DNA from 3 places in the Burkholderia vietnamiensis LMG 10929 genome. Region 3 is predicted to be linked to each of the others. Evidence: riboswitches for the same ligand, from Rfam matches in the RefSeq annotation. Region 3 holds a riboswitch; each other region holds the start of a gene.
What was found. A riboswitch is a leader RNA that binds a small molecule or an ion and turns the genes downstream of it on or off. The one in region 3 is predicted to bind cobalamin.
Positions count from the first base shown of each region.

Region 1 (9,984 bases), on a different replicon from region 3:
CTGAATCACCGGATACGCAAGACCATATCCCGCGCCGAGCAGCCCCGCGGCGAGCGACTGGAGCGACGGGTGAGCGGATGCGCCGAACATCGCGAGCGCACCGAGCAGCATCATCGCGAGGAGGCTCTTCGTCGCGGTGTCGGCGTTTGCGTGACGGGCCCAACGCCCGAGCAGCCAGCGCGCGGTCAACACCGCCATCGTATAAACGCTGAAGAATGTGCCGGCGCGCGCGTGCGGGTCCGGCATCAGCGACATCTGGAACGTCATCAGGCCGGCGAACACGCAGGTGCCGAGCGCGATCATCGCGATCGGCGCGGCAGCGCGCGTGCGCGATATCGCGCGAAGTTCGCGTACCCAACGGCCGCCGCGTACGGCGGCGGGCGGCCGAGGATGCAGGCGTCCGAATGCTTCGAGCAGCAGCGCGCCGAGCACGCACAGCGCGCCCACCGCATAGAGCGTGTCGTCGATCGACCAGTGGAGTGCGCGCATTGCATATGCCGCGAAAGCCGGCGCTGCGCCGACGCCGGTCATCTGGAACGTCGCCGACCGAAAGAACCATTCGGTTCGGGCCGCGCTGGCGATCCGCTCGACCAGCATCATCGGTGCGGCGAGGTGAAACGCGCCCCAGCCGAAGCCGACCAGGAACCCGGACGGAAGGTCGGTGTACGGCACACGCCCGACCAGCGCGAAGCCCGCGACGCCCGCGCCGATGCACAGCGCGCACAGCGCAGCGAGCCGCGCGGCGCCGAGCAGGCGCGCACACCAGCCGACTACCGCGAGGCCGGCGAAGGTGCCGACGGTCGCGGCGGCGAGCGCCGCGCCGGTGTCGAGATCGCTGCCGCCCATCTCGTGAAACCGCATCGACAGCAGGAAGGTCGCTCCGTAGCCGCCCGCGGCGAGCAGGGTGCCGATGAGAAACAGCAACGCACTTTGCACGCGCATGACGGCATCCTGGACGGCGACGGTCGGACGATCGTCGACAGCGTGACAGTATGAACCGGGAACGCCGCGCGGTGCCAGCATTCGCGACGTTGCAGCCGGGCGTCGGCATTCGTCGGACATGGTGCGCAGGTATCCGAGGCGCATCCGGGCACGTATGTGTCGCGCTGCGCGTCCGTCGTCGGGCCGGTGCTGCGGTGCGGCTCGCGCGTCCTTTGCTTTCGCCTATCCGGTGCACTAGATTCGAAGCATCACGTACCGTCGACCGCGCGAGGTGAGCCATGACGCCGTGGGAGATTCGGGGAACCGAGCTGATGAACTGCAATTGTTCATACGGTTGTCCCTGCCAGTTCAATTCGCTGCCGACCCATGGCCGCTGCGAAGCGATGGGTGCGATTGCGATCGACAGCGGCTACTACGGCGACGTGGTGCTCGACGGCGTGCGCATCGCGGTCGTATTTCAGTGGCCGGGGCCGATTCACGAAGGGCGCGGCCGCTGCCAGCCGATCGTCGACGCGCGTGCGAGCCCCGCACAGTGCGACGCCGTGCTGAAGATCATGACCGGTCAGGATACCGATCCGTTCGCGACGATGTTCGCGGTGTTCGCGGCAACGCTCGAGCAGGCGTTCGAGCCGATCTTCGCGAAGATCGATTTCGACGTCGACGTCGATGCGCGCCGTGGGCGCATCAGTGTCGAAGGCGTGTTCGACGTGGTCGGCGAACCGATCCGCAATCCGGTGACGGGCGCCGAGCACCGCGCACGGATCGATCTGCCGCACGGCTTCGAATACGAACTGGCCGAAATCGGCTCGGGCACCGGCCGCTCGCACGGGCACATCGCGCTGGACCTCGAGCGCAGCTATGCGCAGTTCGCGCGGCTGCATCTGAACAACCACGGGGTGGTCCGGCATCGCGCCAGCGCATGATCCCGGTCGACGAGCTGTTCGGGCGCGAGCGCGTGGTCACGCTGCTCGGCATGGCCGCGCTCGTCGCCGCCTGCTGGGGCTATCTGTGGACCGGCGCGGGGACCGGCATGTCGGCGCTCGACATGACGGCGGTCGCATTGTTTCCGCATCGACTGGCCGGCGGCATCGGCCGCATGGATCCGTCGGCGGCGACCGTGATCCTGATGTGGTGGGTGATGATGATCGCGATGATGACGCCCGGCGCCGTGCCGCTCGTGCTGCTGTACCGGCGCGTGCTGCGGCAAAGCGGCGGGCGGCGGGACGGCTCGGCGTGGTCGTCCGCGTGCCTGTTGGCCGGCTATCTCGCCGCGTGGTTCGCGTTCTCGGTCGCAGCGGCGACGCTGCAGATGCTGTTGCAGCCGGCCGGGTTGATCTCCGGCCTGATGCTGTGGTCGAAGAGCGCCGCGCTCTCGGCGATCGTGCTGGCGCTGGCCGGCGCGTATCAGTTCTCGCCGCTCAAGCGTGCGTGCTTGCGGCAATGCCGCTCGCCCGTACGCTTTCTTGCGACGCACTGGCGGCCGGGGATGTGGGGCGTGTTCGTGCTCGGCCTGCGTCACGGCGCGTATTGCGTCGGCTGTTGCTGGATGTTGATGGCGCTGCTGTTCGTCGGCGGCGTGATGAACGTCGTGTGGATCGTCACGCTGTCGCTCGTCGTGCTCGTCGAAAAGGTGCTGCCCGGCGGCGAGCGCGCCGGCCGCGCGCTCGGGGCGGTGTTGATCGGGTGGGCGATCGCGACGCTGCTGGTGTGATGCGCGCGGCGGGCGCTGTGGGCGCAATGCCTTCCGCATCTCGCACCTCACATCGCGCGACTTGCCCCCACGTTCCCCCACGCCTGCCGAAACCGCTTCACCGCCTCGCCGGAAAATCGCTCGCGACGGCCGGCCGCGCGAGCCCGCGCGCCGGCAACGGCGTCGACATCACGATCGACGTGCGCGTTTCCCCATACAGATTGACGCGCTCGATCAACTGTTCGAGATGCGCCATGCTGACCGCGACGAAGCGCATCACGTACGAGTCGGCGCCGGTCACGTGATGGCACTCGACCACCTCGGGGATCGTCTCCAGCAGCTTCAGGAATTTCGCCTTCGCCGGCTGCGGCACGGTGATGCCGATCAGCGCGCTGACCGGATAGCCGGCGGCGGCCGGATCGATGCGCGCCGTGTAGCCGCCGATCACACCGGTCGACTCGAGACGCTTCACGCGCTCCGTCACCGCCGGCACGGACAGGTGAACCTGCCGCGCGAGTTCCGTATAGCTGATGCGGCCGTTGGCCTGCAGCAGCGCGATCAGCTTCCAGTCGAGTTCGTCCATCGCGTCGGAGTTTTTAAGGTGAAAGCGCCATTTTTCCTTAAAAACCGGCTTCAGCGGCGATCGGATTTTCCCTACGATGGTTTCTCCAGTCACCACACATCGCCAGGAGCCGGTCATGCTGTTCATCAAGTCCGTCGTGATCGGGTTGTCGATCGCGCTGCCGGTCGGCCCGATCGGCATGCTGTGCATCCAGCGCAGCCTGAGCCGGGGCTTTCAAGCGGGGTTCGCGACGGGCCTGGGCGCCGCATGCGCCGACGCGCTCTACGGACTGCTCGGCGCGCTCGGTGTGGCCGGCGTCGTCACCGTGTTTCCGATGCTGACCGTCGTGCTGAAGATCGGCGGCGGCGCGTTTCTCATGTGGCTGGCCTGGACCATCGCGCGGCAGGGAGCGCCTGCGCCGGCCGCGCGCGCCGAACTGCCGCGCACGACCGTGCTGCGCTATTTCGTCACGACCTTCGGCCTGACGCTGTCCAACCCGATGACGATCCTGTCGTTCGTCGGAATCTTCGCGGCGCTCGGCCCGCTGGCCGGCGCGCACGACAGCGGAATGCGCGCGACGGTCGCGATGATGGTGGGCGGCGTGTTCGTCGGTTCGGCGGCGTGGTGGCTGTGCCTGAGCGGCACGAGCGCCGCGCTGCGCACCAGGATGCCGCCGGCGCTCATGTACGCACTCGCGCGCGTGTCCGCGCTCGTGATCGCGGGATTCGGCGCGATCCAGCTGATCGCCGGCGTGCGGGGCGTCGCCGGGGCGTGACGCGCATCGCCGCGCGACCGAGCCACCGCCTGCGCACGAGGACGCGATGCAGCACCGCCCGCGCGGGCCAGCACCGTACCCGGCGCGATCAGAACGTATAGCTGATCTTGCCGAACGCAGTGCGGCCCAACGTGTTGTAGCCGTAGGCGGTCATGTACTGGCGGTCGAACAGGTTCGACAACGTGGCCGACACCGTCAGATGCGCGTTGACCTTGTACGACGCGCGCAGGTTCACGCTCAGGTACGACGGCAGATAGGTCGTGTTGGCCGGGTCGTCGAACGTCGTGCCGCCGTAGCTAAGCGTGGCGCCGGTACTCAACGCATGCAGGCGCAATTCGTCCCACGTGTGGTCGACGCTCGCGCTGAAGGTCTGGCGCGGCCGGCGGCTCAGCCAGCTTTCGTTGGTCACGTCCTGCGGATTCAGGATGCCCACCGCGATGCTGACCGGCGTCGACCGGCCGATCGTCCCCTTGTACGACAGGTCGATGCCGCGGATATGCGCGCGGCCGATGTTCATCGGCGAGAACGTCGCCGGGTTGTACGCGATCAGGTTGTTGACGCGCGTGTCGTAAATCGCAGCGCTGAACGTGCCGTATGCCGTATTCGCATCGAGCGCCGCCTCGACCGAATCGCTGCGTTCGGGGTTCAGGTTCGGATTGCCGTAACCGGGGTAGTACAGGTCGTTGAACGACGGCAGGCGGAACGCATTGCCGTACGAGACGCGCGCCGCATACACCGGCGTGATCGCCCACGACAGCGCGACGTTACCCGTGTTCACCGCCTTGCCCATGATGATCTCGTGCCGGCCCGCGACGAACATCGTCACGCTGCCGAGCGTCGCCGACTGATGCAGCGAAAACGCCGAGTCGTTGCGCGTCGGTATGCCGTCCGGCAGGTCGGCAGGCAGGAACGCCTGCTCGCGCGTGAAGTCGTAGGCCAGCTTCGTCTCGCCCGACAGCGGCAGCCCGAACAGCCGGAAGCCGTGCTCCTGATGCGTGAGCGACGTCGACACGCTGATGCGCTGCGAATCGATCTGGTCGGTCGGGATGGTCGGATCGTTCGCATACAGGAACTGCCGGTCGCTCGCATAACCGAACGACTGCGCGAACTGCGTGTCGCGCGTGATGTCGAGATGGAACGCGACGCCGGTCGTCAGCTGATGGTCGAGTTGGCGATTCGCGAAGCCTGCGTTGTCGTAGGACAGGTCGGAGCGGTGATACAGCGCGAACGTCGAGACCGACCAGTTGCCGCGTGCATAGCCGAGACGCGCATCGAGATCCTGCGCGTGATACGGATTGCGTCCGGCCTCGTGGTACGGCAGCACGGGCTGCGTGGCGTCGATGCCGGCGGTGTTGTAGTCGTGCAGGCCGAGCGAGTAGGTGAGCCCGCCGAGCGCGGCGAGCGGGCCGGTGGACGGCACGGTGCCGGACGTGCGCAGCTGCGTATCGAAGGTCTTGTTCGAGCCGCCGCCGAACGACACGCTCGTCTGGTTCGGCTGACCCGCGGCGCGGCGCGTAAACAATTGCACGACGCCGCCCATCGCGTTCGCGCCGAACGACGCGGCGGCCGGCCCGGAGATCACCTCGACGCGCTCGAACGCTTCGGTCGGCAGGTCCGCCCATGGCGCGATGCCGGTGGTCGGCGAGCCGATCGGGATGCCGTCGATGAACACCGCCACCTGGCTCGCTGACGAGCCGCGGATGCTGACCGACGCGGACGAGCCGGGGCCGCCGTTGGACGACACCGTCACACCGGGCAGCGTCGCGAGCGCCTGCGTGATGCTCGGCTCGCCGGGCGACAGCCGCTCGAGGTCGGCGCGCGTGAGCACCTGCGTCGTCGCATAGCGCTGGTCGAACGACTCGGGCAGGCGCCGCGTGTCGGTCACGGCGATGGTCGGCAGCTCCGTGCCGGCCGCGGGCGGCGACGCTTCGGCAGGCGCCGTGTCGCCGGCCGCATGCGCGAGCGGGCAGAGCAGCGCCGATGCGGCGGACGTGGCGAGAAGGTGGCGAAGATTCATGATGCGGCGAGCGTGGTCGTGTTGCAGATGCGGCGTGCGCGCGAGCCAGCGCCGCGCACGCAGGCGGTGCAGCGGCGCGATGCTTCCGGCGCGGAAGCGAGGGCGGTAAGAATGAACATGCGAAGCGTTCAGAGGTCGGGGCCGTCCATGCAACGGGGCGACCGCCAACGGCGGTGCCGGCGCATCGGGACACCCCGCCCGGTGCGGCTGCTGGACCTCGGGTCGATGGCAGGTCTCCTGGCTTGCGGGTCGTCATCCGCGCCGGCCTTCCCGGTTTCCCAGTGGCGCGTGGTGGCGCGGATTCACCGCTTACAGTTGCGGGGGCAGCCGCAGATTGGAGGCTCGGCCTCTGCTGCGTTCCCTTTTGATCCCGTCTCCGGGAACCATCGGTGCGCAAGCGTAAGGGCGAGCACGCCGGCACGTCAATCGTCGAATCGCGCAGGGGTGCGAAAAAACGTCACCGCGCGTCGAATGCTCGCGGATGGCGTGTCGCGGGCGCGACGGAGCGCATTTCAGATCTGATGAAAGCGGCTGGCCGTGGCGGGGCGATATGAGGCTGGAACGCGCGCGTCCTCGTCGTTCGAACGAGGCGGTGGGGTGTTGCGCCGGGAGCGCGCGCCCCCGGCGATTTCATGCGGCGGGACTGGAAACCAGTGCGGCGAAGTTCGCGAGGTCGACGTTGCCGCCGCTGATCACGATGCCGACGCGCTTGCCCGCGAGTTCGTCCTTCATCTTGCGTGCGGCCGCGAGCGACAGGCAGCCGGTCGGCTCGACGATGAGCTTCATCCGGGTTGCGAAGAACCGCATGCTGTCGACCAGTTCGGCGTCGGTCGCTGTCAGGATGTCGTCGACGTCGCGCCGCAGGATCTGGAACGTCAGGTTGCCCAGATGCTGCGTCTGCGCGCCGTCGGCGATCGTGCGCGGCGTGTCGATGTGCACGATCGCGCCGCTGCGGAACGATTGCTGGCCGTCGTTGCCGGCTTCGGGCTCGACGCCGTACAGCTTCGCTTGGGGCGACAGCGCGCGCGTCGCGAGCGCGGTGCCGGACAGCAGGCCGCCGCCGCCGAGCGGCGCGAACACTGCGTCCAGCGGCCCGACTTCGTCGAACAGCTCCTTCGCCGCCGTGCCCTGGCCGGCGATCACGTCCGCATGGTCGTACGGCGGGATCAGCGTGAGCCCGTGCTTCTCCGCCAGCTCGCGGCCGATCTGCTCGCGGTCTTCCGTATAGCGGTCGTAGGTCACGACGTTGCCGCCGTAGCCGCGCGTGGCGGCCATCTTCGCGGCCGGCGCGTCCTGCGGCATCACGATCGTCGCCGGGATGCCGAGCATGCGCGCCGACAGCGCGATCGCCTGCGCGTGGTTACCCGACGAGAAGGTGACCACGCCGTTGCGGCGCTGCGTGGCGTCGAAGCGCGACAGCGCGTTGAATGCGCCGCGGAACTTGAACGCACCCATGCGCTGCAGGTTCTCGCACTTGAAGAACACCTGCGCGCCGAGCGCGTCGTCGAGCGTGCTCGACGTCATCACGGGCGTGCGGTGCGCGTGGCCCTGCAGGCGCGCGGCGGCGGCCGCGACGTCGTCGTAGGTGGGAAGGGTCGGGTTGGTCATCGGTGGCTCTCGTCGATAGGGCGATCATCGGGGCGGGCGTGCCCGTCATTTTGCATCGTTGTATACGGTGGCGCGCGATACGCCGAGGTGCTGCGCGACGATTTCCATCGCGCGGCGCACCTCGAGAAAGCCGTCTGCCTTCAGCATCTGCATCAGCTCGCGCCGCTGGTCGGTCTTCAGTTCGCGCGGCGTGGACGCGAGACGCGTCGCGAACGCATCGATGCGCTGCCGGATCGCGTCGGCGCCGGCCGGATCGAGCGTGTCGGCGACCGGCGCGCCTTCGACGCTGCAGAACTGGTTCAGCATCCCCTGGAAGCCGCGGAACAGCGTGACGTCCGCGTTCAGGCACAGCGCGGCCACGTAATGGCCGCTCGAATCCTTGATGCCGATCGACGTGCTTTTCGCGGTGCGGCCGTCGGCGAAGCGGTTCGCGTAGTTCGCGAGCACCTGCGGGAAGTCGTCGTCCGCGATGCGCGCGAGGCCGAGTTCGGTCGCGGGATCGCCGACCGCGCGGCCCGACAGGTTGTTGTGGATCGCGAGGATCGCGTGCTCGGGCGTGCGCAGGTCGTGCACGACGACCTCGGTGAACGGCGCGAACATTGCGCCGAGCCCTTCGGCGATGCGCAGCACCTGTTCGATCAGCGATGCCTGTTCCAGCTGCGGCGTCGGGCGGGAACGGTTCATCGCGCGGCTTCGAGCGCAGGTGCGTCGGTGGTCTCGGGACGCGTGATGTCGGCGAGCAGCGGTCGGGCGATCCGCACGTAATCGGACGCGTCGAGCACGATCGAGCGGTCGAGGCGTCCGGCGTTGAACGCGATCGCGTCGTTGCGTTCGACCAGCGCCGGATCGACGACGAGCGTCACGCTCGCGTCGAACACGAACGGCGGCACGGCGCCCATCACGCAGCCGGTGACGGCGGCCGCGCGCTCCGGCGGCGCCAGCGTCGCCTTGCGACGGCCGAGCGCGTCGGCGACCTTGCGGAAGTCGATCTTCAGATGACCGGGGATCACTGCTAGCGCGGTCGCATCGCCGCCATCCTTGAACGTGCAGAGCATCGCCTTCGCGCCCTGTTCGGGACGCGTGCCGCGAATCGCGGCGATCACGTCGGATTTGCCCTCTGCGGGGTGCTCGAGCACGCGGAACCGCGCACCGTTGCTGGTCAGCAGCTCGCACAGCCCGTTGAAGACGGGGTATTCGGTCATGTCGTGGCAGGCCGTAAGAGTGCGCGCGTAGCGCGGTCGAAATAGATGAATCATCCAAGTATAGACGTTTTGTCGCGCCGCAGACAGAAAAGGGCGTTGGGCGCACGGCAGGCAAGGCGCGCGCACCGTGTACCGAAAGGCCATTTCATGTTGCGAAATGGCGTGGGCGCTTTCGTGCCGCCTGTCTTTCCGTGCCTTGAAAAAGTGTTTTGCATCGCAAAAACTCGGACCTATCTCATTGAAAATTTACAGAAATTTATATCTTATGTCTTATATAAGAGTTGGCCGAAAGCGCGCCGTGCAGCGGTACTATTAAGTCCATGCAGTTCGCTTCGTCAGACGCGGCGGACACGCGGAACCCTTTACTCAAATGCGCTTCGTTCCCAGGAGATTGACATGTCCCAATATCAAGACGACATCAAGGCAGTGGCTGGCTTGAAGGAAAACCACGGCAGCGCGTGGAATGCCATCAATCCCGAGTATGCCGCTCGCATGCGCGCCCAGAACAAGTTCAAGACGGGCCTCGACATCGCCAAGTACACCGCGAAGATCATGCGCGCCGACATGGCTGCGTACGACGCGGATCCGTCCAAGTACACGCAGTCGCTCGGTTGCTGGCACGGCTTCATCGGCCAGCAGAAGATGATTTCCATCAAGAAGCACTTCAACAGCACCGAACGCCGCTACCTGTACCTGTCGGGCTGGATGGTCGCTGCGCTGCGCTCGGAGTTCGGCCCGCTGCCGGACCAGTCGATGCACGAAAAGACGTCGGTCAGCGCGCTGATCCGCGAGCTGTACACGTTCCTGCGCCAGGCCGACGCCCGTGAGCTCGGCGGCCTGTTCCGCGAGCTGGATGCCGCGAAGGACGCCGCTGCGAAGGCCGCGATCCAGCAAAAGATCGACAACCACGTGACGCACGTCGTGCCGATCATCGCCGACATCGACGCCGGTTTCGGCAACGCTGAAGCGACCTATCTGCTGGCCAAGCAGTTCATCGAAGCGGGCGCATGCTGCATCCAGATCGAGAACCAGGTGTCGGACGAGAAGCAGTGCGGCCACCAGGACGGCAAGGTCACGGTGCCGCACGAGGACTTCCTCGCGAAGATCCGCGCGATCCGCTACGCATTCCTGGAGCTGGGCGTGGATGACGGCATCATCGTCGCGCGCACCGACTCGCTCGGCGCCGGC
Region 1 is NZ_CP009630.1:966,719-976,702, forward strand. Features, by position in the region: gene AK36_RS04435 (MFS transporter) at 1-942, opposite strand, end outside; gene AK36_RS04440 (DUF1326 domain-containing protein) at 1,221-1,865, shown strand; gene AK36_RS04445 (DUF2182 domain-containing protein) at 1,862-2,653, shown strand; gene AK36_RS04450 (Lrp/AsnC family transcriptional regulator) at 2,751-3,215, opposite strand; gene AK36_RS04455 (LysE family translocator) at 3,331-3,969, shown strand; gene AK36_RS04460 (TonB-dependent receptor domain-containing protein) at 4,058-5,986, opposite strand; cobalamin riboswitch at 6,197-6,389, opposite strand; gene AK36_RS04465 (threo-3-hydroxy-L-aspartate ammonia-lyase) at 6,617-7,594, opposite strand; gene AK36_RS04470 (helix-turn-helix transcriptional regulator) at 7,640-8,278, opposite strand; gene AK36_RS04475 (YbaK/prolyl-tRNA synthetase associated domain-containing protein) at 8,275-8,796, opposite strand; gene AK36_RS04480 (isocitrate lyase) at 9,193-9,984, shown strand, end outside.
Region 1: linked by a shared signal. The riboswitch ahead of AK36_RS04460 (TonB-dependent receptor domain-containing protein) and the one ahead of cobG (precorrin-3B synthase) in region 3 are both predicted to bind cobalamin.

Region 2 (9,984 bases), 850 kb from region 3:
ACGCGGTGCCGGTCGAGCGACTGCTGGGCTGGCATGCGCAGCTGTCGGCGCGCGGCGGCACGCTGATCGTCGACGAGGCGTTCGCCGATACGGGCGCGACGCCGTCGCTCGCCGCGCACGTCGATCGCCCCGGCCTCGTGGTGCTGCGCTCGGTCGGCAAGTTCTTCGGGCTCGCCGGGATCCGCGCGGGCTTCGTGCTCGCGCAGCCGGAACGGATCGCCGCGCTCGGCGACATGCTCGGCGCGTGGACCGTCAGCGGCCCGGCCCGTCACGCGGTGACGGCCGCCTTCGCCGATCGCGCCTGGCAGGCCGCCGCGCGTGCCCGGCTCACGGCCGACGGCGAACAGCTCGCCGCGCTGCTGCGCGCGCACGGCTTCGCGGTACGCGCGACGCCGCTGTTCAGCTGGACCGACGATCCGCGCGCGGCCGCCTTGCACGAGGCGCTCGCCGCGCAAGGCATCTGGACCCGGTACTTTGCCGCGCATCCGAGCGTGCGCGTCGGCCTGCCGGGCAACGACGCGCAATGGCAGCGCCTCGCGCATGCGCTCGCGCAGTGCGTGCCGATGCTGCACCGGGTGTCCGCGTGAACGCCGCCGTGTGGCGCGTCCCAGTCGCGCTCGCGGCGATCGTTGCGTTCGCACCGATCGCGCGCGCCGACGTCACGGCCCGCGACGACGCCGGCAATACCGTCACGCTGCCGGCGCCCGCGCAACGCGTGATCAGCCTCGCGCCGCACGCGACCGAACTGATCTACGCGGCCGGCGGCGGCGCGAAGCTGGTCGGCACCGTGACGTACAGCGACTATCCGCCCGCCGCGCGCGCGGTGCCGCGCGTCGGCGACAACAAGGCGCTCGACCTCGAACGGATCGCCGCGCTCAAACCCGACCTGATCGTCATCTGGCGGCACGGCAACGCCGAGCGGCAGACCGATGCGCTGCGTGCGTTGCACATTCCGCTGTTCTTCAGCGAGCCGAAGCATCTCGACGACGTCGCGACGTCGCTGCACCGGCTCGGCACGCTGCTGGGCACCAACGCTGCCGCCGATGCGGCCGCGGCCGCGTACTCGCGCGACATCGCGGCACTGCGCGCACGCTACGCGGCGCGCCCGGCCGTCACGATGTTCTTTCAGGTATGGGACCGGCCGCTGACCACGCTCAACGGCGCGCACCTGTTCAACGACGTCATTGCGCTGTGCGGCGGCCGCAACGTGTTCGCCGCGCTCGAGCCGCTCGCGCCGACCGTCACCGACGAGGCCGTGCTCGCCGCGAATCCGGAAGCGATCGTGACGACGAGCGCCGGCGCGACGCGCTCGGACGCGCCGCTGCCGAGCCTCGCGCGCTGGCGTGCCTGGCCCGCGCTGACGGCCGTCGCGCGCAACAACCTGTTCGCGATCGACGGCGATCTGCTGACGCGGCCGTCGCCACGGATCGCGCAGGGCGCGGCCGCGCTGTGCGCGGATCTCGACGCGGCGCGCGCACGGCGGCCCGCGCATTGAGGGCGGCGCGCGAGCGATCGCCGGTCCAAGATCGGCACGCGGCGTCTACGCGTCCCAGTGGACGATCTTCCACGCACCGGCCGCCTCGCTCATCCGCAGCCACACGACCCCGCCCGTCGGCACCGGTCGCGCGAGCAGCGTGTCGAGCGGCACGCGCAACGCGTACGCGGCGAACGCGCGAATCACGCCCGCATGCGTGAGCGCCCATTGCGCGACGCCCGCCTGCTCGACCGCAGCCGCCACCTGCGCGACGCGCGCGGCGAACTGCGCGACGCTCTCGCCGCCGTGCGCGCATGCATGCAGCAGATCGGCCGCCCACGCATCGAGCGCGGCGTGGTCGATGTCGTCCCAACGCTGCAGCTCCCACGCGCCGAAGTCCATCTCCTGCCAGCGCGGGTCCGGCCGCAACGGCGCGTCGACTGCGTGTGCGAGCCGTTCGGCGACCGACGCGCAGCGCGCGAGCGGGCTCGTCCAGATCTGCTCCGGCAACGGCGCGCCCAGCGCCGCGAGACGCGCACGCACCGCCTGCGCACCGGCGTCCGCCGATTCCGCGAGCGGCACGTCGCTGCGCCCGTAGCAGACGCCGCGCTCGACGCCGACGGCCGGATGGCGAATCAGGACGACGTCCATCCGAGCACCACGAGATAGATCGCCAGTTCGTTCAGCTGCTGCGCGAAGCCGAGGCAGTCGCCCGTATAACCGCCGATCCGCTTCACGAAGTAGCGCGCGGCCCACGCGCGCACGAGCGCCAGCGCGATGAACGCCGCGACACCCGCGCGCCAGTCCGGCCAGAACAGCCACGGCAGCCCGAACACCGCGGCGGCGCAGGCCGCGCGCGTGCTCATGCGTTGCGCGACGGGCTTCGCCTTGCCTTCCGGGCGGACGTAGTCGAGCGACATCAGCAGGCTCACCGCCGCCGCGCGGCTCGCCGCGTGCGCGGCGATCATCGTCCATGCGGCGCGCAGCGGCGGCATGGCGGCCAGCGCCTGCCATTTCAGGCCGAGCGCGATCACGAGCGCCGCCGCGCCGAACGTGCCGATCCGCGAATCGTGCATGATCCGCAGCACGTCGTCGCGCGTGTAGCCGCCGCCGAACGCGTCGCAGCTGTCGGCCAGCCCGTCCTCGTGGAACGCGCCGGTCGCGAGCAAGGTCGCGGCCATCGACAGCCCGACCGCGATCGCCGCGGGCAGCACGCGCAGCGCGGCCAGATAGACCAGCGCGCCCCATGCGCCGACGCATGCGCCGACCAGCGGGAAGTAGCGCGCCGCCTGATCGAGATCGCCGGCCGCGTAGCCGATCGCGCGCGGCACCGGCACGCGCGTGAAATAGCCGAGCGCGACGAAGAAGTAGCGCAGTTCCGCGCGCATGCCGCGTGCCCGCTCACGCATCACGATCGTCGACGCCTGCGGATTCGAAGCTCGCCATCTCGGTCAGGAACGCGGCGGCCGCGCGCACCAGCGGCAGCGCGAGCGCGGCGCCCGTGCCCTCGCCGAGCCGCAGGTCGAGCGCGAGCAGCGGCTTCGCGCCGAAATGCTCGAGCATGCGCCGATGCCCGGCTTCGTGCGACGCGTGCGAGAACACGCAGTAGTCGCGCACGCCGGGCGCGATGCGTTCCGCGACGAGCAACGCGGACGTCGCGATGAACCCGTCGACGAGAATCGTCATCCGCTCGCTCGCGGCGGCCAGATACGCGCCGGTCATCATCGCGATTTCGAAGCCGCCGAACGTGGCGAGCACGTCGAGCGGCGCGATCGCATGCGCATGCCGCGCGAGCGCGCGGCCGAGCACCGCGCGCTTGTGGGCGAGCCCCTGGTCGTCGAGGCCGGTGCCGCGCCCGACGCACGCATCGATCGGCACGTCGAGCAGGCGGCTCATCAGGCACGCGGCCGACGACGTGTTCGCGATCCCCATCTCGCCGAAGCCGATCACGTTCGTGCCGAGCGCTGCGTGCTGGCGGACCCGCGCGGCGCCGGCGGCGAGCGCCGCGTTCGCTTCGTCGAGCGTCATCGCTGGCTCGAGCGCGAAGTTGCGCGTGCCGCGCGCGATCGGCAGCGATACGAGCCGCTCCGACGCCGGCAGCGGCGACGCGACGCCCGCGTCGACGATCTCCAGCACGCTCTGCGCGACGCCCGCGAACGCGTTGATCGCGGCGCCGCCGGCCAGGAAGTTCGCGACCATCTGCGCGGTGACCGATTGCGGATACGGGCTCACGCCCTCGGCCGCGATCCCGTGGTCGGCGGCGAAGACGATCGTGACCGGACGCTGCACCTGCGGCCGCTCGGTGCGCTGGATCAGCGCGAGCTGCAACGCGAGCGCCTCGAGCTGGCCGAGACTGCCGGGCGGCTTGGTCTTGTGATCGATCACATGCTGCAGGCGCTCGCGCAGCGTAGCGTCGAGCGGCGCGAGCGCGGGCGGGAAGTCGGTCGGGTTCGTCATCGGGAAAGTGCCTCGTTGGCGCGGCCGGTGCCGCGTGCGAAAGAAGGAAGGTGGATCATCGTCGCTCGGGCCACGCCGGCAGCAGCGCGTCGCGGCCGTTCTCGCGAATCAGCACGAGCGGATAGCCGAACGCATCGCTCGCGCGCGCAGGCGTCAGCACGTCGTGCACGCGGCCCGCCCACGCATGGCCGCGGCCGTCGAGCAACAGCGCGTGAGTCGCGAAGCGGCGCGCGAGATTCAGGTCGTGACACGAGAACAGCACCGTGCGCGGGCCTGCGTCGACCCACGCGGTGAGCGCGGTCAGCGCGTCGATCTGGTGATGCAGGTCGAGATGCGCGAGCGGTTCGTCGAGCAGCAGCAGCGGCGCGTCCTGACACAGCGTCGCAGCCAGCGCGACGCGCTGGCGCTCGCCGCCCGACAGCGACAGCACGTCGCGCGAGGCGAGCGCGGCGAGCCCGAACGTCGCGAGCGCGTCGCGCGCCGCGGCGCGGTCGCCGTCGCGCTCCCAGCCCCAGCCGCCCAGATAGGGGAAACGGTTCAGCAAAACCGTATCGAACACCGTCGCGCTGAACGCGTCGTGCAGTTGCTGTGGCATCAGCGCGCGGCGGCGTGCGAGCTGCTCGGGCTGCCATGCCGCGAGCGGCCGGCCGTCGTACTCGACGTGCCCGCCGGCCGGCTGCTGCAAACCCGCGAGCGTCGCGAGCAGCGTCGTCTTGCCGGCGCCGTTCGGCCCGGCGACGCACCAGATCTCGCCCGGCCGGAACGCCTGCGTGAAGCCGTCGAGCAGCGTCCGCTCGCCGGCCTCGAGCGTGAGCGCGAGCGCCGTGCAATCCGCGTCGGCAGCGTGCGTCATCGCGGCGGCCTCCTCAGCAGCATCCACAGGAACACCGGGACGCCGATCAATGCGGTCATCACGCCGACCGGCAATTGCGCGGGCGCGATCGCGGTGCGCGCGAGCAGGTCGGCCGCCATCACGCCGCCGCCGCCCGCGAGCATCGCGGCCGGCAGCAGCATGCGCTGGTCGTTGCCGAACGCGAGCCGCAGCGCATGCGGTACGACGAGGCCGACGAAGCCGATCGTGCCGGCCGTCGTCACCGCGGCCGCGGCGGCCAGTGACGCGACCAGGTAAATGCGCACGCGCACGCGCGCGACCGGCACGCCGAGCGCCAGCGCGGTCGCGTCGCCGCGCAACATCACGTTCAGCTGCGGCGCGGCCGGCAGTGCCGCAGCGGCGGCGAGCAGCAACGCGCCCCATGCGAACCACGGCGCGCTCACGCCGCTCAGGTCGCCGGTCAGCCAGAAGATGATGCCGCGCAGCCGCGCGTCGGGCGCGAGCGACAGCAGCAGCGTGACGAGCGCGCCCCACCCGGCCGCAATCACGACGCCGGTAAGGAGCAGCCGCGGCGATGCATCGCGCGAGTCGCCGCGCCGCAATTCGCGGCGCGCCAGGCCGAGCACGAGCGTGACCGACACGAGCGCGCCCGCGAACGCGCACGCATCGACGAGCCACCACGCGGCGCCGGCGATCATCGCGACGAGCGCGAAGCCGGCCGCGCCGCCGGACACGCCGAGCACGTACGGTTCCGCGAGCGGGTTGCGCAGCAGCACCTGCAGCAGCGCGCCGGCCAGCGCGAGCAGCGCGCCGCACGCGAAACCCGCGAGCGCGCGCGGCAAGCGCAACGTGCGCACGATGTCGGCGAACAGCGCGTCGTCGCCGTGCGACACGAGCGATGCGAGCGCCTGCCACGGCGACATCGGCACACTGCCGATCGACAGCGACGCGACGAACAGCAGCGCCACCACGCCGGCGAGCGTGGTCCAGATCGCGACGGCACGCGCGGCATTCATGCGCCGCATCCGACGAAGGTCGAGCAGCGGCGCACGCGCGTGGCGCTGCGGTGAGACGAACGCATGACGGAGATTGCGTTGCGCCGAGGCGAACGCCGAACGGACGTCGCGCTGCGACGTGTCGAACCGATGTGCAGGTTGCCGGCCCCCGTACGGCGAGTTGCTGCGCCGCACTTCGGCGACGCCGGCCCGTGACGGTCGAGATCCATCGAACGGCCGGTCCGCGCGCACGGCGTCGCGCGCACGCTCGCGCCTCGCGCGCTTGCCGGTCGTGCGGCATCGCGCTCGCGTGCGAGACCGCCGCACTCGCCGAACTCGCCGAGCCCGGCGCAGCCGCACTGGCCGCACGCAACGTGACGGCGGCACACGGCACGCGGCGGCATGCGCAGCGTCGTGCGAATGATTGGGGTCGGCATCGAAGACAGTTCCCGTGAAGCGCTGCGCACCCTGCTTCCCCGCAGCGCGCGCGTCATGAAGCCCGACGGGCTCCTCGTCTCGGCCGGTATCCGGGCTGACGGCGTGCCGGCTCGCCTTCCCGCGCGCATCGCGCGCAGTGGCCCGCGCCCGCATGCGCAAGCTGCATGCGAAACGCGCCCGAGCCGGCCTGCGTCGTACGACGCGGCCGCTTACCGTTGCGGGGGCAGCGCAGGTTGGCGAGCTCCTGGCGAAGCGCACGCCCTGCTTCCCGTTTAACCGCGCGACGCACGCGCGAGCACCGAGGCCGCGCCAGTTTAGGAGCGGGCCGCGCGAGCGTCAAGAAAGCGTCGGCACGCACGCGGCGCATGCGTCGGATGCGCATATTCGCGGCAAGAAGCCGGGGTGTTACGACTGGAAACGTTACAGATGTCGGAAAGCGGGGTATTCCGCGCTAAAATGCTGGGTCTTTAGAGGACGCAGCAGATGCTCAACGAACTCGAAACCTTATCTCAAAATATTGGCCGTCTGATTTCGCTGAACAAGCGCTATCACTCGGAACGGCTCGCGCTCGAGGAGCAGGTCACGCAATTGCGCGCGGACGCGGACACGGTCCGTGCGGAACTCGCGCAGCTGCGCGAAGAACGCAATGCGCTTGCGGCCGAGCGCGACACGCTGTCGGCAAAGATCGACGACGCCCAGGTCAAACTGAACGCGATCCTCGAGAAGCTGCCGCGCACGAAGAGCGTGGAGCAAGCCGACAACCAGCTCGACCTGCTGGACGGGCAGGCGCGCCCCGATAGCGACGACGCGGCCAGCCACGGAGAACATGCATGAGCACCAAGCAGATCGAAGTCTCGATTCTCGGTCAGCCGTATCGGCTCGCTTGTTCGGCCGAGACCGAAGCGGCGCTGCTCGAGGCCGTCGCGCGCGTCGATGCCGAAATGTCGAAGATCCGCGCGAACAGCTCGGTGCGCGGCACCGATCGCATCGCGGTGATGGCCGCGCTGTCGCTCGCGTCCGAATTGCTGCGGCTGCAAACGAGCGTGCGGCACGGTGAAGCATTTCCGGCCGAGGAAATCCGTCGTACAATGCACCAGATGAACGAACAGCTCGGCGCTGTGCTCGCACAGCACGAGACGCAGTAACAAGCGCAGTAACGTTTGATTGTTGTGTCGATTCCCCTTGATCTCGGCGATCAACGGTGTTCAAATTGGCGCAACGAAACACAGTTTAGTCAGCTTCCCTGCCTGGTTCGCCAAGGTCATATATTCCTTGAACCAATGCCATGTGCACGGTTGCGGAAATTTGTAGCACGGGCGCGCGCGTCACTCTGTCTGATGTACCCGATGTGCTGCTAACTGCGACCAATTCTGAACCCCAGGTTCAGGATGCCGGCCTAGCGGCCAAGGCGGGGGCCTATTCAACGGCATCGGGCTTGTCCCGATGCCGTTTCCTTTTGCAACAGCCCTTTCTGCGTCGATCACGATCCATGCAATACTGGCTGATGAAGTCCGAACCGGACGAAGCAAGCATCGACGATCTCGCACACGCACCGCAGCGCTCGCTGCCATGGACCGGCGTGCGCAACTATCAGGCGCGCAACTTCATGCGCGACACGATGAAGATCGGCGACGGCGTGCTGTTCTATCACTCGAGTTGCCCCGAACCGGGCATCGCGGGCCTCGCCGAAGTTGCATCGGCGCCCTACCCCGACCCGACCCAGTTCGATCCGAAGAGCCCGTATTACGACCCGAAGTCGACGCACGAAACGCCGCGCTGGCTGCTCGTCGACGTGCGCTTCGTGAAGAAGTCGGCGCTCGTGCCGCTCGCCGCGCTGCGCGAACACGACGAGCTCGCCGACATGCGCGTGCTCGCGCGCGGCAACCGGCTGTCGATCACGCCGGTCACGCGCGCCGAATGGCGCTTCATCACCGAAAGGCTGATGAAGTAGTCGCGCATCGAAGGTCAAATCCGGTCAGAACGCGCGGCCGTCGAGGAACTCGCGGCGCGCTTGCGCAGCCTAAGCAACGGCCGTCGCCCGAACGGGCCGACGGCCGTTTTTTCGTCGCGCGGTACGCCCGCGTCGCGCACGCGCGATCCGCATGCGCGCTCTCGCACAAGGAGTCCAACAATGACCAAGAAATCCGCTCTCGCGCTGTCGCTCGCGCTCGCCGCCGCCGTGCCCGTCGCGCTGACGCTCGCGTCGCCGGCCGCGCACGCACAAACCGCCAACCCGCATTTTCCGGAGCCGGCCGGCGTGCTGTCGCTGTCGTCGCAGGCGAGCGCCGACGTGCCGCAAGACATCATCCACATCACGCTGTTCTACGAACAGCAGGCCAAGGACGCCGGTAGCCTGACGGCTACGCTGAACCAGCGCGCCGACGCCGCGCTCGCGCAGGCGAAGGGCGTGTCGGGCGTCACCGCGCATACCGGTGCGTTCTCCGTCTATCCGAGCACCGATCGCGACGGCAAGATTTCCGCATGGCGCGGCCGCACGGAAGTCGTGCTCGAGTCGCGCGACTTCGCGGCCGCGTCGAAGCTCGCGGGCCAGCTGTCGAACCAGATGCAGATCGCGAACGTCGAATTCTCGCTGTCGCCCGAAGCGCAGCGCGCGGCCGAGCAGAAGCTGACGACCGAAGCGATCAAGTCGTTCCGCACACGCGCGGACGAAGCCGCGAAGGCGTTCGGCTACAGCAGCTACTCGATCCGCGACGTGAACGTCGGCGGCAGCCGCAACGTGCAGCCGTATCCGCGCATGATGGCGATGGCCGCGGCGCCGATGGACAACGCGAAGATGAGCGCACCGATTTCCGTCGAAGGCGGCAAGGCCACCGTGTCGGTCACGGTCAACGGCTCGGTGCAGATGAAGTAAGCACGAAGCAACGCGCGGCGCGCAACGCCGCGCAGATGCGAAAACGCCGGCCCTCGGGCCGGCGTTTTTCGTTCGAGCATCTGCATGCGACGAGCACGTGTGGCGAGCCCGTCGGCGTGGCGTCACGCGGCATGCATGTCACGCAGCCGCATTCGCTCCACGGCGACGATACGCCCACACCAGCATCGCGATGCCGGCGACGATCATCGGCAGCGACAGCCATTGCCCCATCGACAGGCCGAGCGCGAGCAGGCCGAGGAAATCGTCGGGCTCGCGGGCGAACTCGACGGTGAAGCGCGCGAGGCCGTAACCGATCAGGAACAGCGCCGACACCGCCCCCATCGGCCGTGGCTTGCGCGAGAAGAAGAACAGCACGAAGAACAGCACGACGCCTTCGAGCGCGATTTCATAGAGCTGCGAAGGATGGCGCGGCAGCATCTGGTACTGCATGAACACGTCGGCGAGATGCCACTTCTCGACGAGCGCCGGGTGCTTCGGCAGCCATGCGGCGTCGTCGCGCATCGCGCCCGGGAACAGCATCGCCCACGGCGCGCTCGGATCGGTCACGCGGCCCCACAGCTCGCCGTTGATGAAGTTGCCGAGCCGCCCGGCCGCAAGCCCGGTCGGCACCATCGGCGCGACGAAGTCGGTCACTTGCAGCCAGTGCCGCTTGCGCTGCCATGCGAACAGGATCATCGCGAGCGTCACGCCGAGAAAGCCGCCGTGAAACGACATCCCGCCTTCCCATACCTTGAATATGTCGAGCGGGTGCGACAGGTAGAAGTCGGCCTTGTAGAACAGCACGTAGCCGAGCCGGCCGCCGAGCACGGTGCCGAGCACGCCGTAGAACATCATGTCGTCGATGTCCTTCGCGGTCCAGCCCTGCGCCGCGACGTGCGGCAGCTTCAGGCGGACC
Region 2 is NZ_CP009631.1:1,563,610-1,573,593, reverse strand. Features, by position in the region: gene cobD (threonine-phosphate decarboxylase CobD) at 1-587, shown strand, start outside; gene AK36_RS17185 (cobalamin-binding protein) at 584-1,495, shown strand; gene cobC (alpha-ribazole phosphatase) at 1,541-2,125, opposite strand; gene AK36_RS17175 (adenosylcobinamide-GDP ribazoletransferase) at 2,110-2,883, opposite strand; gene cobT (nicotinate-nucleotide--dimethylbenzimidazole phosphoribosyltransferase) at 2,876-3,931, opposite strand; gene AK36_RS17165 (ABC transporter ATP-binding protein) at 3,987-4,784, opposite strand; gene AK36_RS17160 (FecCD family ABC transporter permease) at 4,781-5,788, opposite strand; cobalamin riboswitch at 6,260-6,514, opposite strand; gene AK36_RS17155 (hypothetical protein) at 6,680-7,030, shown strand; gene AK36_RS17150 (cell division protein ZapA) at 7,027-7,341, shown strand; RNA gene ssrS (6S RNA) at 7,434-7,615, shown strand; gene AK36_RS17145 (EVE domain-containing protein) at 7,686-8,147, shown strand; gene AK36_RS17140 (SIMPL domain-containing protein) at 8,328-9,068, shown strand; gene lgt (prolipoprotein diacylglyceryl transferase) at 9,207-9,984, opposite strand, start outside.
Region 2: linked by a shared signal. The riboswitch ahead of AK36_RS17160 (FecCD family ABC transporter permease) and the one ahead of cobG (precorrin-3B synthase) in region 3 are both predicted to bind cobalamin.

Region 3 (9,984 bases):
AAAACGCATCGCGCGCCGACGCACGCGCAGTGCACCACGCTCGAGGGCCGTTCGATGAATCGTTTCACTTCCCCCGGATGGCGGCTGGCCGCCATCGTCCTGGTCGGGCTGAACCTGCGCCCGGCGCTGGCCGCGATCGGCCCGTTGCTCGACATGATCCAGCGGGCGACCGGCATCGCCGACGGCGCGGCGAGCCTGTTGACCACGATCCCGATCCTGCTGATGGGCGCGGGCGCGCTCGGCGCGCGGTCGTTGCAGCGGGCCGTGGGCTGCGCGGCCGGCGTGTGGCTCGGCGTCGTGCTGATCGCGCTCGCATGCGCGTCGCGCATCGGCGCGCAGCACGCGTGGCTGCTGCTGGCGAGCGCGGGTTGCGCGGGGCTCGGCATCGCGATGGTGCAGGCGTTGCTGCCCGCGTTCGTGAAGACGCATTTCCCGACCCGGATCGGCGGCGCGATGGGCATCTATTCGACGTCGATCATGGGCGGCGCGGTGCTGGCGAGCGTGGTGGCGCCGCTCGCCGCCGCGCGCTGGGATTGGCCGATGGCGCTCGCGGGCTGGGCGCTGCCGGCCGCGGTTGCCGCGCTCGTTTGGCCGCTCGCCAGCCGTGGCGGCGACGTTCGCGGCGCCGCCACGGGTTTGCCGCACGCCGCGCAGTTGCAGCCGTCGCGCTCGCCGCGCGCGTGGCGGCTCGCGCTGTTCTTCGGGATCGCGACGGGCGCGTATACGCTCGTGCTCGCGTGGCTGCCGCCGTACTACATGCGGCTCGGCTGGTCGCCGACGGCAGCCGGCAGTCTGCTCGGCGGCGTGACGCTTGCGGAAGTCGTCGCGGGGCTCGCGGTGTCGGCGACGATCGATCGGTTGCCCGATCGGCGTCCGGCGCTGTACGCGGCGATCGCGGCGCTGCTCGCGGGGCTGCTCGTGATGCTCGCCGCGCCGCTCACGCTGGCGCTGCCGGCCGCGCTGCTGCTCGGCGCGGGCATCGGCGCGCTGTTTCCGCTGTCGCTGATCGTGACCGTCGACCATGCGCCGACGCCGGCCGACGCGGCAGCGCTGACCGGCTTCGTGCAGGGGATCGGCTATCTGATCGCCGCGCTGTTTCCGTTCGCGGCCGGCGTCGTGCGCGAGCATCTGGCCGATCTGTCGCCCGCGTGGGTCGCGATGGCGTGCCTTTGCGTCGTGCTGTTCGCGCTCGCGGCCGGTTTTGCGCCGCAGGTCGCGCGGCGCGTCGCGCGTGCGTGATGCGCGTCAGGCGCTCGCTTGCCGCGCCGTTCCTGCACCGCGGCGGCGCCACTGTGATGCAGCGCGGCGTGCGAAGCTCAATTGAGCGGTTCGCAAAACGACACCCGGTCGCGCAATTCGCGGCCGGCCGCTACCGGGTCCTGCCCGGCCGGCAACGTGACCGACACCGACGTGCGCTCGGTCGCACTCCGCGGCTTGAGCCCTGGCCAATGCGTCTCCTTCCAGGTCGCGATCCAGTCGAGCTCGCCGCGCCGCGCACCGGGCACGAAGCGCAGCCGCAGCGTCCCGTCGAAGTCCTCGCTGCAATGCGGCGCATGCTTGTACTCGCGCTCCGAGAAACACGCACGAATCGTCTTACTGCAGCTGAACGGCAGCGTCGCGATCCGTGGCTGGCTCGCATGCGCGCCGTTCGGCAGCAACTCGACGAAGTCCGCGTCTTGCCAGCTACCGCCGCCGCCCGAATACATCTCGGACCAACCGGCGAGCACCGCGACCGCGACGCGATCGCCGCCGAGCGGATACAGCGCCGGATAGATATCGAGCGGCGGCGCGGTGCCGTCGCCGAGTTCGCGCTCGGCCGGCGCGTAATCGGAGAAATCCCAGCGCTGCAGCACCTTCCAGCCTGCCGCGTAGGCGAGCTTCAGCAATTGCGGGCCCGGCAGGATCGCGTAGTAGTCGGCCGGCCCGTCGCCTTTGATGCGATACAGCGACGGCTTCGCATCGGCATCGGCGTCGCACTTCGCCGAAACGAGCGCGCATAGGTTGCGCTGCCAGTCACGATCGGGCGCCGCGGTTTTCGCGACTTCGACGAACGGCACCGCACGGGCTTCGTCCGACGGCGCAGCGGCAAGCACGGGCGCGGCGGCGATTACGGTGACGAGCGCGGCTGCAAGCTCGGTCGCAAAACGTACGACGCGCGGCCGGATTCGGATGCTCATGTCAGGTTGTCCCGTGGCCGGCCGGTCGCGACGCCCGCCCCGCGCGTTGCCGCGCGGCGGCTCACCGCGTGCTCGCATAGAGCGTCGAGTCGGCGAATCCGTGCGCGTCGAGCACGCGGCCGATCAGGATCAGCGCGGTGCGCTCGATGGCCGTGCGGTCGACCTTCGCGACGATGTCGGCCAGCGTGCCGGTCACGCGCTCCTCGTCGGGCCAGCTCGCGCGATAGATCACCGCGACCGGGCAATCGGGCCCGTAGTGCGGCAGCACTTCGTCGACGATGCGCGCGAGGTGACGCACGCCCAGATGGATCGCGAGCGTCGCGCGATGCGCGGCGAGCGCGCCGAGCGCTTCGCCTTCCGGCATCGTCGTCTTGCCCGCGAAGCGCGTGAGGATCACCGTCTGCGCGACGCCGGGCAGCGTCAGCTCGACGCCGAGCGTCGCCGCGCACGCGGCCGTGGCCGTCACGCCCGGCACGATTTGATACGGGATCCCGAGCGCGTCGAGCCGGCGGATCTGCTCGCCGATCGCGCCGTACAACGACGGATCGCCCGAATGCACGCGCGCGACGTCCTGCCCTTTCCCATGCGCGTCGGCGAGCAATGCGACGATCGCGTCGAGATCGAGGTCGGCGGTATTGACGACCTGCTCCGCGCGATGGCCGTCGAGCACGGCGGGCGGCACGAGCGAGCCTGCGTACAGGATCACCGGGCACGTGCGCACGAGGCGCTGGCCCTTCACCGTGATCAGCTCCGGGTCGCCGGGGCCCGCGCCGATGAAATACACCGTCATCGAAAATTCTCCGTCAATTCATTGAGTGGCCGCGCGCGGCCGGATCGAGTGCGTCGAGCAGCGCGGCGGCCGAGTCGAAGGTGCGATCGGCGGCGGGCAGCGGCGGACGTTCGAGCATCACGACGGGCAGCCGGCGCTCGCGGGCGACGTCGAGCTTCGCCTCGGTCGCGGCGCCGCCGCTGTTCTTGCTGACGACGACGTCGATCCCGGCGAGCGCGAACAGCGCGCGTTCGCCTTCGAGCGTGTACGGCCCGCGCGCGGCGACGATCTGCGCGCGCGCATTGCCCGGATGCGGATCGAGACAGCGCACCACCCAGAACTGGTGCGGCGGGATCGCGTCGAGGTGCGCGAGCGGCTCGCGGCCGAGCGTGAACAGCGGCCGCCGAAACGGCGCGAGCGCCGCCTCGATGCCGGCCCAGTCGCCGACCATGCGCCAGTCGTCGCCCGGCTGGGGCGTCCACGGTGCGCGGCGCAGCGCCCACAGCGGCACGTGCGCGTCGCGCGCGGCGGCGGCCGCGTTCGCGCTGATTTGCGCGGCATACGGATGCGTCGCGTCGATCACGAGCCCGATGCCGGCATCGCGCAGATACGCGGCGAGCCCGGCCGCGCCGCCGAAGCCGCCGACCCGCACCGCGCAGCGCAGATCGTCGGGCACCTTGCCGAGGCCCGCGAGGCTGTACACGTGTCGCGGGCCGAGGGCGCGCGCGATCTTCAACGCGTCGCCGGTGCCGCCGAGCAGCAGGATGCGCGCGCTCATCGCGCACTCCCGACGAAGCGCCCTTGCCGGTCGATCGCGAACATCTCGACCGCGACCGAGGCCGGCACGATGTCGCGCGCGACGCGCAGCGCATGTGCACAGACGATGTCGCCGAGCGGCACGCCGTCGGCGAGCGCGAGCTTCAGCGCTTCCTGGCTCGTGTTGGCCGCGCGCATCGCGGCCTGCAGCGCGTCGCTCGCGCCGGCGTCGGCCGCCCACTGCGCGAGCAGCGGCAGGTCGATGCTCGAATGGCGGCTGTGCAGGTCGAGATGGCCGGCCGCGAGCTTGCTGAGCTTGCCGAAACCGCCGCACATCGACACGCGCGCGAGCGGCGCCCGGCGCAGATGCTTGAGCACCGCGCCCGCGAAATCGCCCATCTCGATCAGCGCGATGTCGGGCAGCCCGTAGTGCGCGCGCATCGCGTCCTCGCTCGCGTTTCCGGTGCACGCGGCGATGTGCGCGATGCCGTTCGCGCGCGCGACGTCGATGCCCTGATGGATCGACGCGATGTACGCCGCACAGGAGAACGGCCGCACGATGCCGGTCGTGCCGAGGATCGACAGGCCGCCGACGATGCCGAGCCGCGGGTTCATCGTCTTCAGTGCGAGCGCCTCGCCGCCCTCGACGCCGATCGTCACGTCGAATCCGCCCGTATAGCCGTGCTCGGCCGCGAGCGCGTCGAGGTGCGTCGTCATCATCTGGCGCGGCACCGGGTTGATCGCCGGCTCGCCGATCGGCAGCGCGAGCCCCGCGCGCGTCACCGTGCCGACGCCCGGCCCCGCATGGAAGCGCACGCCCGGCGCGGCCGACAGCGCGACGCGCGCAAACACCAGCGCGCCGTGCGTGACGTCGGGATCGTCGCCGGCGTCCTTGATCGTGCCGGCTTCGGCGCCGGCCGCCGTGGTCCGGCAGAATTCGAGCCGCATCATCACGCGCTGGCCCTTCGGCAACACGATCTCGACCGCATCGTCGGCACGGCCGCCGAGCAGCAGGCGCGCGGCCGCGAGCGACGTCGCGGTGGCGCAGCTGCCGGTCGTGTAGCCGAACCGCAGCGGCGCCGGCTGTTCGGGCGTTTCGTCGCGCATCATGCAGCGCCCGCGTCGGGCTTGCGCACGTCGTACAGCGTGACCGGCAGCGGCTGCCGCCACGTGTCGAAGCGGCCGAGCGGCTCGGCATGCGCGAGCGACACGCGCATGAGCGAGCCGCCGTGTGCGTCGCGCCACGCGGCGAGCGCGAGCTCGCCCTGCAGCGTCACCGCGTTCGCGACGAGCCGCCCGCCCGGCTTCAGCGCGGCCCAGCACGCGTCGAGCACGCCGGCCCCAGTCGCGCCGCCGCCGATGAAGATCGCGTCGGGCGGCGCCAGCCCCATGAGCGCAGCGGGCGCGCGCCCGGCGACGAGTTGCAGGCCCGGCACGCCGAGCGCGTCGCGGTTGTGTTCGATGTAACGCTGCCGTTCCGCGTGCGACTCGATCGCGATGGCGTGACACGACGGATGCGCCCGCATCCATTCGATGCCGATCGAGCCGCTGCCCGCGCCCACGTCCCACAGCAGCTCGCCCGGCGCGGGCGCGAGACGCCCGAGCGTCAGCGCGCGCATGTCGCGCTTGGTGAGCTGGCCGTCGTGCCGGTATGCGTCGTCGGGCAGGCCCGGCGTGAGCGCGCGGCGCGGCGCATCGGCGCCGGCCACGCAGTCGAGCGCGACGAGATTGAGCGCCGCGGTTTCGTCGATCCGCCAGTCGTGCGCGAGGCCGTCGATGCGCCGCTCCAGCGGGCCGCCGAGGTGCTCGAACACGCTGATGCGGGTCGGCCCGAAGCCGCGCGCCGTCAGTTCGGCGGCGACCGTGGCCGGTGTGCGGCCGTCCGCGCTCAACACGAACAGGCGCCGGCCCGGCAGCAGGTGGCGCGCGAGTGTCGCGAGCGGCCGGCCGACGAGCGACACGGCGCCGACGTCCTGCAACGCCCAGCCGAGGCGCGCGGCCGCAAGCGACAGCGACGACGGCGCGGGCATGACGCGCCATTCGTCGGCGCCCAGCTCACGCGCGAGCGTCGCGCCGACGCCGAACAGCATCGGGTCGCCGCTCGCGAGCACGCAGACGGGCGCGCCGCGCGTCGCGAGCAGGCCCGACAGATCGAACGGCGACGGCCACGCTTCGCGGGCGGCCGTCAGCCGCGCCGGCAGCATGTCGAGGTGCCGCCGCGCGCCGATGATCCGCGTCGCGTCGAGCAGCGCGCGCCGCGCGCTGCGCCCGAGCCCCGCGTAGCCGTCGTCGCCGATGCCCACTACCGTCAGCCACGCCGTCATCCATCCTTCCCCATCGTCCGGTTCCATCGAGTCGCCGCGCGCGGCGCACACGCGCGCGCTGGTGCGGCGATCCGCATTGCGAAAGACGGCATGGTAGCGTGTTCCACCGCGCGTTTCCATCCGCCGGCCGCGGCGCCGCGCAGCGTTTTCGCGTCGGCTCACACCGCCGTTCGGCGGTCGCGAAGCGGCGGTGAAATCGGGTATCCTACGGCCGTTCGTTCGCCGGTGCCCTTCGGGGCCGAAGAGGGAACACAGGGCGCGCCGCGCCGCTGTGGCTGCCCCCGCAACTGTAGACAGCGAGCCGCGCTCCGCCACATGCCACTGGTTTCACCGGGAAGGCCGGGAGCCGGCGCCGACCTGTCAGCCAGGAGACCTGCCGGCCAGAAAGTGCGTGCGTGCCAGTCGGCGTCGGGCGGGGTGTACCGATGCGTTGGCCGCGGCGCCACACTGCCCGCTATCCCGTTGAGTTCCGCCCCCGATTCGAATCCTGCGTTGCCCGTCGTGCGCCCGTCGGCGTGCCCGGGGCTCATGCGCGTCGTCGCGGCCGCAGACGGCGGCCTGTGCCGGATCAAGCTGCCCGGCGGCCGGCTCGCCGCCGCGCAGGCGCGCGCGATCGCCGACGCCGCGCGCCGGTACGGCTCCGGCCTGATCGACGCGACCAACCGCGCGAACCTGCAACTGCGCGGCATTCGCGACGGCGCGGCCGCGCCGCTCGCCGGCGCCCTGCTCGACGCGGGCCTCGGCCCCAACTCGGCCGCGTACTCCGGTGCGTGCTGCGGCGCGGATGCGGCCGGTGCAAGCGACGCCGACGACGCCCGCGCCGCGCTCGCCGCGAGCGACGACGTGCGCAACCTGCTGCTGAGCCCGCTCGCCGGGCTCGATCGCGCCGCGCTCGTCGACAGCCGCGCGCTCGCGCGCCCGCTGCTCGACATGCTGACGCACGAGCCGCGCCGCGGCGAGCTGTCGCCGAAATTCTCGATCCAGCTGGACGGCGGCGAAGCGGTCGCGGCGCTCGATCATCCGCACGACATCTGGCTCGCCGCATGGCGTCGCGACGACGGCGCGCCGCGCATCGCCGCGGGCCTCGCCGGCTGTCCGCCGGTCGCGCCCGGCGACCGGCCCGCATCGTTCGACGTCGCGCCGCACCAGGCCGTCGAACTGGTGCGCGCGTTGCTGCTCGCGTTCCTCGATCTGGCACCGGCCGGCGTCACGCGCATGCGGGCGCTGCTCGCCGACGGCGGCGAACGCGCGCTCGTCGCGCGCGCGCAGCACTACGCGCCGTTCCCGCTCGCGGCCGATCCGGCGCTCGCCGGCTGGCGGCGCCCGCCGGCCGACGCCGCGCTGCGCTTCGGCGCACGGCCGACGCGCGACGCCGATCGCTGCAGCGTCGGCGCGCAGTTCGTGCTCGGTCGGCTCGATGCCGCGCTGCTGGAGCGGCTCGCCGCGCTGGCCGACGCCGACGGCGACGGCACGCTGTCGATGACGCCGTGGCAAGGCGTCTTCGTGCACGGCGTGCGCGCCGCCCGCGCGCACGCCGTGCTGGCCACGCTCGCGTCGCTGGGCCTCGTCTGCACACCGCTCGACCCGCTCGCGACGCTGGTCGCGTGCACCGGCAGCGCGGGCTGCGCGAAGGCGCGCGCGGATACCAAAGGCGATGCGCTCGCGCTCGCCGCGCGCGTCGGCCGGCCGCTCGACGTGCATCTGAGCGGCTGCGAGCGCCATTGCGCGCTGCCGCATCCCGCGGCCTACACGCTGATCGCGGTGGCGCCCGCACGCTACGACCTTTACCGGCGCGATACGACCGTGGGCCCCGGCGCCCCGCTCGCGCGCCATCTGACGATTGACCAGGCCGCGGCTCGACTGACGGGCGCGCGGCACAGCCAGGACACCACCGATGCTTGACTACATTCGCGACGGGCAGGAGATCTACCGCCAGTCGTTCGCGACGATCCGCGCCGAGGCCGATCTGACGCGGATTCCGCCCGATCTCGAGAAACTCGCGGTGCGCGTGATCCACGCGTGCGGGATGATCGACATCGTGTACGACCTGCGTTTTTCCGCGGGCGCGGGCCACGCGGGCCGCAGCGCGCTCGCGGCCGGCGCGCCGATCCTGTGCGACGCGAAAATGGTCGCCGAAGGCATCACGCGCGCGCGGCTGCCGGCCGGCAATCGCGTGATCTGCACGCTCGGCGAGCCGGAAGTGCCCGCGCTCGCACGCGAGCTCGGCAACACGCGCTCGGCCGCGGCGCTCGAATTGTGGCGCCCGCATCTGGCCGGCAGCGTGGTCGTGATCGGCAACGCGCCGACCGCGCTGTTTCATCTGCTCGACATGCTCGACGCCGGCGCGCCGCGCCCGGCGCTGATCCTCGGCTTTCCGGTCGGCTTCATCGGCGCGGCCGAATCGAAGGCGCTGCTCGACGCCGACAGCCGCGGCGTGCCGTACGTCGCGCTGCTCGGCCGGCGCGGCGGCAGCGCGATGGCCGCGGCCGCCGTCAACGCGCTGGCCACGGAGGCCGAATGACGGCCGCGCGCGGACGGCTGTTCGGCGTCGGCGTCGGCCCCGGCGACCCGGAACTGATGACCATCAAGGCGTTGCGGGTGCTGCAGGCCGCGCCGGTGGTCGCGTATTTCGTCGCGAAGGGCAAGAAAGGCAACGCGTACGGGATCGTCGAAGCCCACCTGCTCGACACGCAGACGCAGCTGCCGCTCGTCTATCCGGTGACGACCGAGGCGTTGCCGCCGCCGCTCTGCTACGAGACCGTGATCGCCGACTTCTACGACACGGCCGCCGCGATCGTCGCGTCGCATCTCGACGCGGGGCGCGACGTCGCGGTGATCTGCGAAGGCGATCCGTTCTTCTACGGGTCGTACATGTACCTGCACGATCGCCTCGCGCCGCGCTACGACACCGAAGTGATTCCCGGCGTGTGCGCGATGCTCGGCGGCACGGCCGTGCTCGGCCAGCCGCTCGTGTATCGCAACCAGAGCCTGTCGGTGCTGTCCGGCGTGCTGCCCGAGCACGAACTGCGCACGCGGCTCGCGCAGGCCGACGCGGCCGTCGTGATGAAGCTCGGCCGCAACTTCGACAAGGTGCGGCGCGTGCTCGACGAACTCGGCCTCGCGAAGCGTGCGCTGTACGTCGAGCGCGCGACGATGGCCACGCAGCGGATCGTGCCGCTCGACGACGTCGATCCGATGGCGTCGCCGTATTTCTCGCTGCTCGTCGTGCCGGGGGAAAAATGGCAAGGATGACGACTCCGCCCGCGATCGTGATCCTCGGCGCGGGCGCGCTCGACACCGCGCGGCGCATCCAGGCGCGTTATCCGGGCGCGCGCGTGCACGGGCTCGCGTCGCGCGTCGACGCCGACGTGCCGTTCGACGAGCTCGGCGCGCAGCTGCGCGAACTCTATGCGCGCGGCGCGCCGATCGTCGCGCTGTGCGCGGCCGGCATCGTGATCCGCTGCATCGCGCCCGCGCTCGCCGACAAGGGCGTCGAGCCGCCGGTGCTCGCGGTCGCGGAAGACGGCTCGGCCGTCGTGCCGTTGCTCGGCGGGCTGACCGGCGTCAACGCGATCGCGCGCGAAATCGCGGACGCGCTCGGCGTCGCGCCGGCGATCACGACGAGCGGCGAGTTGCGCTTCGGCGCGTGCGTGCTCAATCCGCCCGACGGCTACGCGCTCGCCGATCTGCAGCAAGGCAAGCGCTTCGTGTCCGACCTGCTCGCCGGGGCCGCCACGCGCATCGACGGCGCGGCGCCGTGGCTCGACGACGTCGCGCTGCCGCGCGACGCCGCCGCCGCGCATGCGATCCGCGTGACGGCGGATGCGTGGCGCGGCGCACGCGACGAACTGGTGATTCATCCGCGCAGCGTGGTGGTCGGCGTCGATGCGCAGGGCGTGCGGGCCGACGCTGCGGTGTCGTGCGGCGAGCAAGCCGATCCGTTGCTCGCGCAGCGCAT
Region 3 is NZ_CP009631.1:2,414,634-2,424,617, forward strand. Features, by position in the region: gene AK36_RS20980 (MFS transporter) at 55-1,239, shown strand; gene AK36_RS20985 (hypothetical protein) at 1,317-2,177, opposite strand; gene cobM (precorrin-4 C(11)-methyltransferase) at 2,239-2,967, opposite strand; gene AK36_RS20995 (cobalt-precorrin-6A reductase) at 2,981-3,724, opposite strand; gene AK36_RS21000 (cobalt-precorrin-5B (C(1))-methyltransferase) at 3,721-4,809, opposite strand; gene AK36_RS21005 (bifunctional cobalt-precorrin-7 (C(5))-methyltransferase/cobalt-precorrin-6B (C(15))-methyltransferase) at 4,809-6,026, opposite strand; cobalamin riboswitch at 6,233-6,421, shown strand; gene cobG (precorrin-3B synthase) at 6,528-7,928, shown strand; gene AK36_RS21015 (precorrin-8X methylmutase) at 7,921-8,547, shown strand; gene AK36_RS21020 (precorrin-2 C(20)-methyltransferase) at 8,544-9,278, shown strand; gene cobJ (precorrin-3B C(17)-methyltransferase) at 9,275-9,984, shown strand, end outside.